DNA from 2 places in the Streptomyces sp. NPDC050418 genome. Region 2 is predicted to be linked to the other one. Evidence: predicted binding sites of a transcription regulator. Region 2 holds the regulator's gene; the other holds the start of a gene.
The links. The regulator HspR, encoded in region 2, represses chaperone genes until heat shock. The targets are predictions, from matches to a motif close to TTGAGNNNNNNNNNCTCAA.
Positions count from the first base shown of each region.

Region 1 (4,411 bases), on a different contig from region 2:
GACGGGGGTTCGGAAACAGGCTCTTAGCGCGGCCGAGTGCGCGGATGTGGTCGGATGGGGGGTGGACGTCACCCCAACCGTCCGTCGACGTCCCGCAGAGGAAGGAACACCGCCGTGGCCACCACGCGCAGCGCACACACCGTCTGGGAAGGCTCCCTCATGGAGGGTGCCGGCACCGTCACCTTCGACTCGTCCGGCATCGGTCAGCAGCCGGTCTCGTGGCCCTCGCGTGCGGAGGAGGCGAACGGCAAGACCAGCCCCGAGGAGCTGATCGCCGCCGCGCACTCCAGCTGCTTCTCGATGGCCCTCTCGCACGGCCTGGCCGGCGCGGGCACCCCGCCCACCAAGCTGGTGACCTCCGCCGACGTCACCTTCCAGCCGGGCACCGGCATCACCGGGATCCACCTCACGGTCGAGGGCGAGGTCCCGGGTGTCGACGAGGCCGCCTTCGTCGCCGCCGCGGAGAACGCGAAGGCCAACTGCCCGGTCAGCCAGGCCCTGACGGGCACCACGATCACCCTGAGCGCCAAGCTCGCCTGATCGCTCGCGCTCCTGCGCCCCCGTCCCGGACGTCGCGTCCGGTACGGGGGCGTTGCGCTGTGATGACCGCGTGGAGCTCAGTGCCAGGCGAGCGAGATCCGCCGGCGGTCGCAGTCGACCTCGGTGATCGCCACGTTCACGCCCGCACCCGGTTCGAGCGTGCCCCACTCGGGCCCACCGGGCAGATCCCGGTGCACCAGGCCTTCGAGGCCGCCGCCGAGCGCCACGAAGACCCCGAACGGCACGACCTTCGTCACCGTGCCCGGCAGGACGGCTCCCGGGGGATGCCCGTCCGCGAACGCCCGCAGCGGATCGGGCTGCAGCGCGCGGAGCGAGAGACGCGCCTCGCCCTGGTAGGTGTCGAAGCCGAGGAACGCGCACGTGATGTGCTGTCCCACCGCGACGACGTCGTGCACCGATTCGAACCGTACCCAGGACAGCTCGGGGAGCGTGAGGAAGCCGACGCCCGCGTAGAACGGGTGGGGCGGACCCTCGTCCAGGGCGACGAACACCCCGAAGTGCTCGATGGCGGCGACCGTTCCCCTCAGGCGCGTGCCACGTTCAAGGGAGCTGAGGAAGGCCCACAGTTCCGGGTGCTCGGCGCCCTGACGGTCGATGTCGAACAGCATGCGGCGAGCATGCCAGGACCCCTCCGGCCCAGGGAAGCCGCGGCCGGGGAACCCGCGGCCCAGGGAAGCGCAGCTCAGGCTCCGCCGAAGTCCGGCAGCGTCAGCGAACCGTCCTCGGCGAGCGGGAAGCCGGGGTTGTGCGCGACCTCCCACAGATGGCCGTCCGGATCGGCGAAGGTGCCCGAGTAGAAGCCGACGACGTTGACCGCGGCCGGTTTGCTCACCCGGCCGCCGGCCGAGGCCGCGGCGGCCAGCAGCGCGTCCACCTCGTCGTCCGAACGGACGTTGTGCGCCAGGACGATGCCACCGAACACCGGCCCCGCACCCGCGTCGACCCCCGCGTCCGCCGCGAGTTTCTCCCGGTCCCACAGGACGAGCGCCGAGCCGCCCGCCTGGAAGAAGACCGTCTCCTCGACCTCCTGGCCGCGCCAGCCGAGCGCCTCGTAGAAGCCCTTCGCGCGGGCGAGGTCAGTGACGCCCAGTGAGATCAGAGTGATGCGCTGCTCCATGACCCGACGGTACAACGGCGCAGGGGGAACACCACCGGACCGACCGTACGGGGCATTGACAACGGCCCGCTCAAGTTTTGTGCTGGAGAGCCGGAGTGGGGTGCGGGAAGGGGTCTGAGATGGCACGTGCGGTCGGGATCGATCTCGGGACGACGAACTCCGTGGTCGCCGTACTGGAAGGCGGCGATCCCACCGTGGTCGCCAACGCGGAGGGCGCCAGGACCACACCGTCCGTGGTGGCCTTCGCCAAGAACGGCGAGGTGCTCGTCGGCGAGGTCGCCAAGCGGCAGGCGGTCACGAACATCGAGCGCACCGCGCGCAGCGTCAAACGGCACATGGGGGAGACCGGGTGGCGTTTCCCGGACGAGGGGACGATCGACGGGAGCCGGTTACGGGCCCAGGAACTGTCCGCGCGCGTCCTGCAGAAGCTGAAGCGGGACACCGAGGCGTATCTCGGCGAGACGGTCTCGGACGCGGTGATCACCGTGCCCGCGTACTTCGACGACGCGCAGCGCCAGGCCACCAAGGAGGCCGGCGAGATCGCGGGCCTCAAGGTGCTCAGGATCATCAACGAGCCCACGGCTGCCGCGCTCGCGTACGGACTCGACCGCGGTGACGAGCAGACGGTCCTCGTGTTCGACCTGGGCGGTGGCACCTTCGACGTGTCGCTCCTGGAGATCGGTGACGGAGTCATCGAGGTCAAGGCCACCAACGGCGATACGAAACTCGGCGGGGACGACTGGGACCAGCGGGTCGTCGAATATCTGGTCAAGCAGTTCAAGAACGGGCACGGGATCGATCTCGCCAAGGACAAGATGGCCGTGCAGCGGCTGCGCGAGGCCGCCGAGAAGGCGAAGATCGAGCTGTCGAGCGCGAATGAGACGACCGTCAATCTGCCCTACATCACCGCGAGTTCGGCCGGTCCGCTGCATCTGGAGGAGAAGCTCACCCGGGCCCAGTTCCAGGAGCTGACCAAGGACCTCCTCGACCGCTGCAAGCAGCCCTTCCACCAGGCCGTGAAGGACGCCGGGATCGAGCTCTCGGCCGTGGACCATGTGATTCTCGTCGGCGGTTCGACCCGGATGCCCGCCGTCACCGAGCTGGTGAAGCAGCTCACCGGCAAGGAGCCGCACAAGGGCGTCAACCCGGACGAGGTCGTGGCGGTGGGCGCCGCGCTGCAGGCCGGTGTCATCCGCGGCGACGTGAAGGACGTGCTGCTGCTCGACGTCACCCCGTTGTCCCTCGGCATCGAGACCAAGGGCGGCATCATGACCAAGCTGATCGAGCGCAACACCACGATCCCCACCCGCCGTTCGGAAGTGTTCACCACCGCGGCCGACAACCAGCCCTCCGTCGGCATCCAGGTCTTCCAGGGCGAGCGGGAGATCGCCGCGTACAACAAGAAGCTCGGGGTCTTCGACCTCACCGGGCTGCCGCCCGCGCCGCGTGGAGTGCCGCAGATCGAGGTCACTTTCGACATCGACGCCAACGGGATCATGCACGTCTCGGCGAAGGACCTCGCGACCGGCCGCGAACAGAAGATGACCGTCACCGGCGGCTCGGCGCTGCCGAAGGACGACATCGACCGGATGATGCGCGAGGCCGAGCAGTACGCGGACGACGACCGCAAGCGCAGGGAGGCGGCCGAGACCCGCAACGGCGCCGAGCAACTGGCGTACCAGACCGAGCGGTTCATCGCCGACAACGCGGACCGGATCCCGGCGGACACGAAGACGGAGGTCGAGGACGCGCTCACCGAGCTCAAGCGTGTGATCGGGCAGCCGAGCGCCGACGTCGAGGAACTGCGGGGCGCCACCGAGAAGCTGGCGACGGTCAGCCAGCGGATGGGCCAGGCGATGTACGCACAGGCACAGGGCGCCCAGGAGCAGCGGGAGGCTGCACAGGACGCCCCGGCCGAGGACGCCGCGCCCCAGGACGACGTGGTCGACGCCGAGATCGTGGACGACGAACGCGACACCAAGGGGGGCGCGGCATAGGCGTCCCGTCGGACGTTTCGGGCGTTACGGCTTGGTGCGCTCCCACCCGCGCCGTTCCGGCCGCGCACCCAGCTGCGTCTCGTCCCGGCTGCGGTAGACCACGTACGGCCGGAACAGGTACTGCACGGGCGCGCTGAACATATGCACCAGACGCGTGAACGGGATCAGCGCGAACAGCAGCAGCCCGATGACGGCGTGGATCTGGAAGGTGAGCGGGACGCCCACCATCTTGTCCACGTCGGGCTGCAGCGTGAACAGGGAGCGGGCCCAAGGCGCGATGGTCTCGCGGTAGTTGTAGCCGTGCGACGGGCTGGAGTTGGTGAGTTTGGCCCACATGCCCATCACGATCGCGGCGAGCAGGACGAGGTACATCACCTTGTCGTTGGCCGTCGTCGCCTTGAACACGGGGGCCTTCGTGCGGCGGCGGTAGAGCAGCAGCACGATCCCGAGCACCGCGAGCGCACCGGCCGCCGTGCCGCCGTACAACGACAGCTTGTGGTACATGTCCTCGTCGAGCCCGACCTTGTCCGTCCACGACTCGGGGATGAACAGACCCATCAGATGGCCGACGAGCACGAAGAGCAGCCCGTAGTGGAACATCGGCGAGGCGATGTTGAGCAGCTTCGACTCGTAGACCTGCGAGGAGCGGGTGGTCCAGCCGAACTTGTCGTACTTGAACCGCCAGAAGGTGCCCGCGATCAGCAGCGCGATGGCCACATACGGCAGGACCCCCCAA
Region 1 is NZ_JBITIG010000001.1:897,920-902,330, reverse strand. Features, by position in the region: gene ACIBI4_RS04015 (OsmC family peroxiredoxin) at 115-540, shown strand; gene ACIBI4_RS04010 (S1 RNA-binding domain-containing protein) at 618-1,169, opposite strand; gene ACIBI4_RS04005 (VOC family protein) at 1,244-1,678, opposite strand; gene dnaK (molecular chaperone DnaK) at 1,798-3,675, shown strand; gene narI (respiratory nitrate reductase subunit gamma) at 3,700-4,411, opposite strand, start outside.
Region 1: dnaK (molecular chaperone DnaK) is a predicted target of HspR. The motif match lies at 1,734-1,752, and genes of this name have one in related genera.

Region 2 (4,411 bases):
CCTGCCCGTGCCGGGCGACATGGGTGTACAGACTGCGGGTGCGCACCCCTCGTTCCTGCAGGTCGAGCGCGCGCGGCAGCGCCCCGCTCAGGTCACGCTCCGAACGGATACCGGACGGCTGCATGGCACGCAATTCCGCGACACAGGCGGCTGTCGCCTCGTCGATGGCGAGGTTGATACGCGGCATGCCTTCGAGCACCCTGAGTGCAGCACTCGGAGAAGCATTCGCTGCCCTGGGTACGGCACTTCGCTCGGCCATTCCGGCGAGCACGCCCGCCCTTCGTCGTATCTCCCCCAGCTCTCCCTCGAATTCCCGCAGCAGACGAGCGACCACCACGCCGGGATTCGTGGGCAGCAACCACGCCATGTCCAAGGGATCCGGGTGCAAGAGGCCCAACTCGACCAGGCAGCGCGCATCCGTCACCTTCGACCGCGAGATTCGCCCAGCCTGCAGCGCCGCCTGATAGGCCTCTTCTCCGGCGTCGCACAATTCCTCGACGTCATGCCGATGCGTATCGCCTTCGGCCACCGCCCTACCCCCAAATCCGGTACTCCGCGCCCATTATCCCGGGGCTCGACGCAGAACTGACGCCACCTGACCCATCCCCTCACCTCCCCCACAAATGCAGCCAAGCCCAAGAGGGCCCACCCGTCCACGAGAACCGGAACATCCCGGCCACCACCCTTGAAGACAAAGGGCCCTCACCTTCAGCACCGCACACAAAAGGACCACCCCCTTCCGTAGCCCAACTGCCATCCCCGCTTCTCCCGCAGGGGCCCGCACATTGGTTGTGACGGGGAGAGCCTCGGCCTACGGTCCACGCCATGCGAGCGCTCATCACCAGCAAGGCCGGCAGGCGTACCCTGCGGCCCATCGTCCAGCTCATAGACCAGCGAGTGGAACGCCAGGTCCGGCGTGTCATCGAGGAGTCCGGACGGGCCGAGGTGACGCAGCAGGAGCTGAACCGGCTGCGGAACCGGCAGCGGCCGTTGGAGCTGTTCTTCGACGGCACCGGGCGAGGGGCGTCCAGGCTGCCTTCCGCGCCTCATCTCAACCGGACCATCAGTGAGTTGACCGAGGTGACGGGCGCCGGGCAGGAGGCCGTCGAGCGGACCGTCGCGCAGGCATTCCGGCTGCTCATCGCATTGGAGGCGCTGGGTGTGGGGCGGATCGCGGGCGGCACGATGAACATCGTGGGCAAGCTGTCCGCCGTGCCGCTGCTCGATCCGCCGAACGACGAGTTCCTGGAGATCGGGACGCTGTACGGGATGTTCAGCGCCGGGATGAGCCGGATGATGCAGCGGGCCGGCCGCACGCCGGAGCTGACGATCGTCGACCCCTTGGCAGGCAGCCAGCTGCAGCCCGGGGCCACGATGGGCGTCGACGCTTCCGGTACGCCCGTGAACGAGGCCGCCGTACGCACCAACCTGTCACTCGTCGGCGCCGACGCCCGTATCCGGCAAGGGTTTTCGGAGGACCCGGAGGTCCGCGCCGAGATCTCCGACCGCGAGTACGGCGTGATCATCGTGGACGGTGACCACTCCGCCGCGGGCGTCGCCGCCGATCTCGAGTGGGCCGAACAGATCGCCGCGCCAGGCGGGGTGGTCGTGCTCGACGACTTCGGTCACCCCAAGTGGCAGGGGATCAAGGAGGCGTTCGATAAGCACATGGCAGGTCGGACCCGGTTCCGGTTCCTCGGGCAGGTCGCCCACTCCGGCTACCTCAAGGCAGAGGGGTAGCGGGGGCAGCGGCTTCAGTACAGCGAAGAAGGCCCCTTCCTGTCAGTGGCAGGAAGGGGCCCTCGTTCAGGCCGTGGGGAGCGGGACGCCGCTCAGTCCGTGGGCTTCTTCGGCCGCCACACCACGAGCGCCGACGTCTGCTGGACCTCCTGATAGGGCACCAGATCGCGGCGGTACGAGGCGTGCACCGCCGCTTCACGTTGCTGCAGCGTGGCGGCGGCTCCCTCCAGCGCGGCGGCGAGTTCGGCCACGCGGGACTGCAGCGCGGCGACCTGGTTCTCCAGCTCGATGATGCGCTTGATGCCGGCCAGGTTGATGCCCTCGTCCTGCGACAGCGCCTGCACCTGGCGGAGCAGTTCGATGTCGCGGGCCGAGTAGCGCCGGCCCCGGCCCGCGGTGCGGTCCGGGGAGACGAGACCGAGGCGGTCGTACTGCCTCAGGGTCTGCGGGTGCAGGCCGGACAGCTGCGCCGCCACCGAGATGACGTAGACCGGTGTCTCGTCGGTCAGTTCGTACGGATTACGGCTTCGCCCCGAGCGGCTGTCCATGTGCCTCATGCTCCCTTCGCGGCCTGGAAGAGTTCTGCCCGGGGATCGTGGTCCTCAGTCGCCTCGGCATAGGCGGTGAGGGCGTCACGCGCCCCGTCGGAAAGCTCCGTCGGCACGGCCACTTCGACCGTGACGAGGAGGTCGCCCCGCGTCCCGTCCTTGCGGACCGCACCCTTTCCGCGGGCGCGCATGGTGCGGCCGTTGGGGGTGCCCGGGGGCAGTTTGAGCTTGACCGCGGGGCCGCCCAGGGTCGGGACCCTGATCTCGCCGCCGAGGGTCGCCTCGGTGAAGGACACCGGGACGGTCACCGTGAGGTTGTCGTCCTTGCGGCCGAACACCGGGTGCTTGTCCACGTGCACGACGACGTACAAGTCGCCCGCGGGCCCGCCCCGTTCACCGGGTGCGCCCTTGCCGCGCAGCCGGATCCGCTGGCCGTCCGAGACGCCCGCCGGGATCCGGACCTGCATGGTGCGCGAGGACTTGGCGCGGCCGGAGCCCTTGCAGACCTCGCAGGGGTCCTGGGCGATGAGGCCGCGGCCCTTGCAGTCCACACACGGGTCGGTGAGCGAGAAGCCGCCACCGCCGCCGCGCGAGACCTGGCCGGTGCCGACACAGGTCGGGCACACGCGAGGCGTGCCGTTCTTGTCGCCGGTGCCCGAACAGGCCTTGCAGGGCTGCTGCGAGGACATCCGCAGCGGGACGGTCGCGCCGTCCACCGCCTCGGTGAAGGACAGGGTGACCTCGGACTCGATGTCCTGGCCGCGGCGGGGCTGGGTCCGCGGACCCGTGCCGGTGCCGCCGCGGTTGAACAGCCCGCCGAACACGTCCCCGAGGCCGCCCCCGAAGGTGCCGCCCTGGGTGCCCTGCGAACCGCCCGCGCCGCCGCCGAAGAGGTCGCCGAGGTCGAAGTTGAACGAGCCGCCGCCCGCGCCGGGACCGGCACGGAAGCCGCCGTTCCCGAACAGGGCGCGCGCCTCGTCGTACTCCTTGCGCTTCTTCGGGTCACCGAGGACGTCGTTCGCCTCGGAGATCTCCTTGAAGCGCTCCTCCGCCTTGGCGTTGCCCTTGTTGGCGTCCGGGTGGAACTCGCGGGCGAGCTTGCGGTACGCCTTCTTGATCTCGGCCTCGGTGGCGTCCTTCGGGACGCCGAGGACCTTGTAGTAGTCCTTCTCGATGAAGTCCTTGGTGCTCATCCCCGGCGTCCCTCCTCACGTCTACCGGTGGTGATCGCGTCAGCCCTCGTCCGGGCCACCGCTCTCCTTGTCGTCAGCGGCCGCGTCATCGGCGTCCTTGGCCGCCTGCGCGCCCGGCTGGGGCTCGGCGACGGCCACCCGCGCGGGGCGGATGGTGCGCTCGCCGATGCGATACCCGGGCTGCAGGATCGCGACGCAGGTCGTCTCCGTGACGTCCGGCGCGTACGAGTGCATCAGGGCCTCGTGGATCGTCGGGTCGAAGGGCTCGCCCTCCTTGCCGAACTGCTGCAGGCCCATCTTCGCCGCGACCGTCTCCAGGGATTCGGCCACGGACTTGAACCCGCCCACGAGCTCGCCGTGTTCACGGGCGCGCCCGATGTCGTCGAGCACCGGGAGCAGCTCGGTCAGGAGGTTCGCCACGGCGATCTCCTTGACCGTGATCCGGTCGCGCTCCACCCGGCGGCGGTAGTTCTGGTACTCGGCCTGCAGCCGCTGGATGTCCGCGGTGCGCTCGTTGAGCGCCGTACGCATCTGGTCCAGCTGCGCCGTCAGCGCCACTGTCGCGTCCCCGGCCGGGGCCGCCCCCTCCTTCTCAGGAGCGGGGGCGGCCTTCGGCTCGGCGGACTCGGCGGCCTCGGAGGTGTCGCCGTTGTCGCCGGAGGAGACGTCGGTGGGCTCGTTCTGCTCGTCGAACCCGGGGGTCTCCTCGGTCACGCGGCACCGCCCTTGTCAAAGTTGGGCTTCTCGTCGTCGACGATCTCGGCGTCCACGACGTCGTCCTCGGCCTTGGCCTCGCCCGGCTGGTCCTGCGGACCCTCGGCGCCGCCCGCGGCCTGCGCGCCCTGGGCGTCGGCGTACATCGCCTGGCCCAGCTTCTGCGCGACGACCTGCACCTTCTCGGTGGCGGTGCGGATCGCGGCCGAGTCCTCG
Region 2 is NZ_JBITIG010000007.1:271,966-276,376, forward strand. Features, by position in the region: gene ACIBI4_RS19005 (LuxR C-terminal-related transcriptional regulator) at 1-529, opposite strand, end outside; gene ACIBI4_RS19010 (class I SAM-dependent methyltransferase) at 826-1,740, shown strand; gene ACIBI4_RS19015 (heat shock protein transcriptional repressor HspR) at 1,833-2,288, opposite strand; gene dnaJ (molecular chaperone DnaJ) at 2,294-3,481, opposite strand; gene grpE (nucleotide exchange factor GrpE) at 3,521-4,195, opposite strand; gene dnaK (molecular chaperone DnaK) at 4,192-4,411, opposite strand, start outside.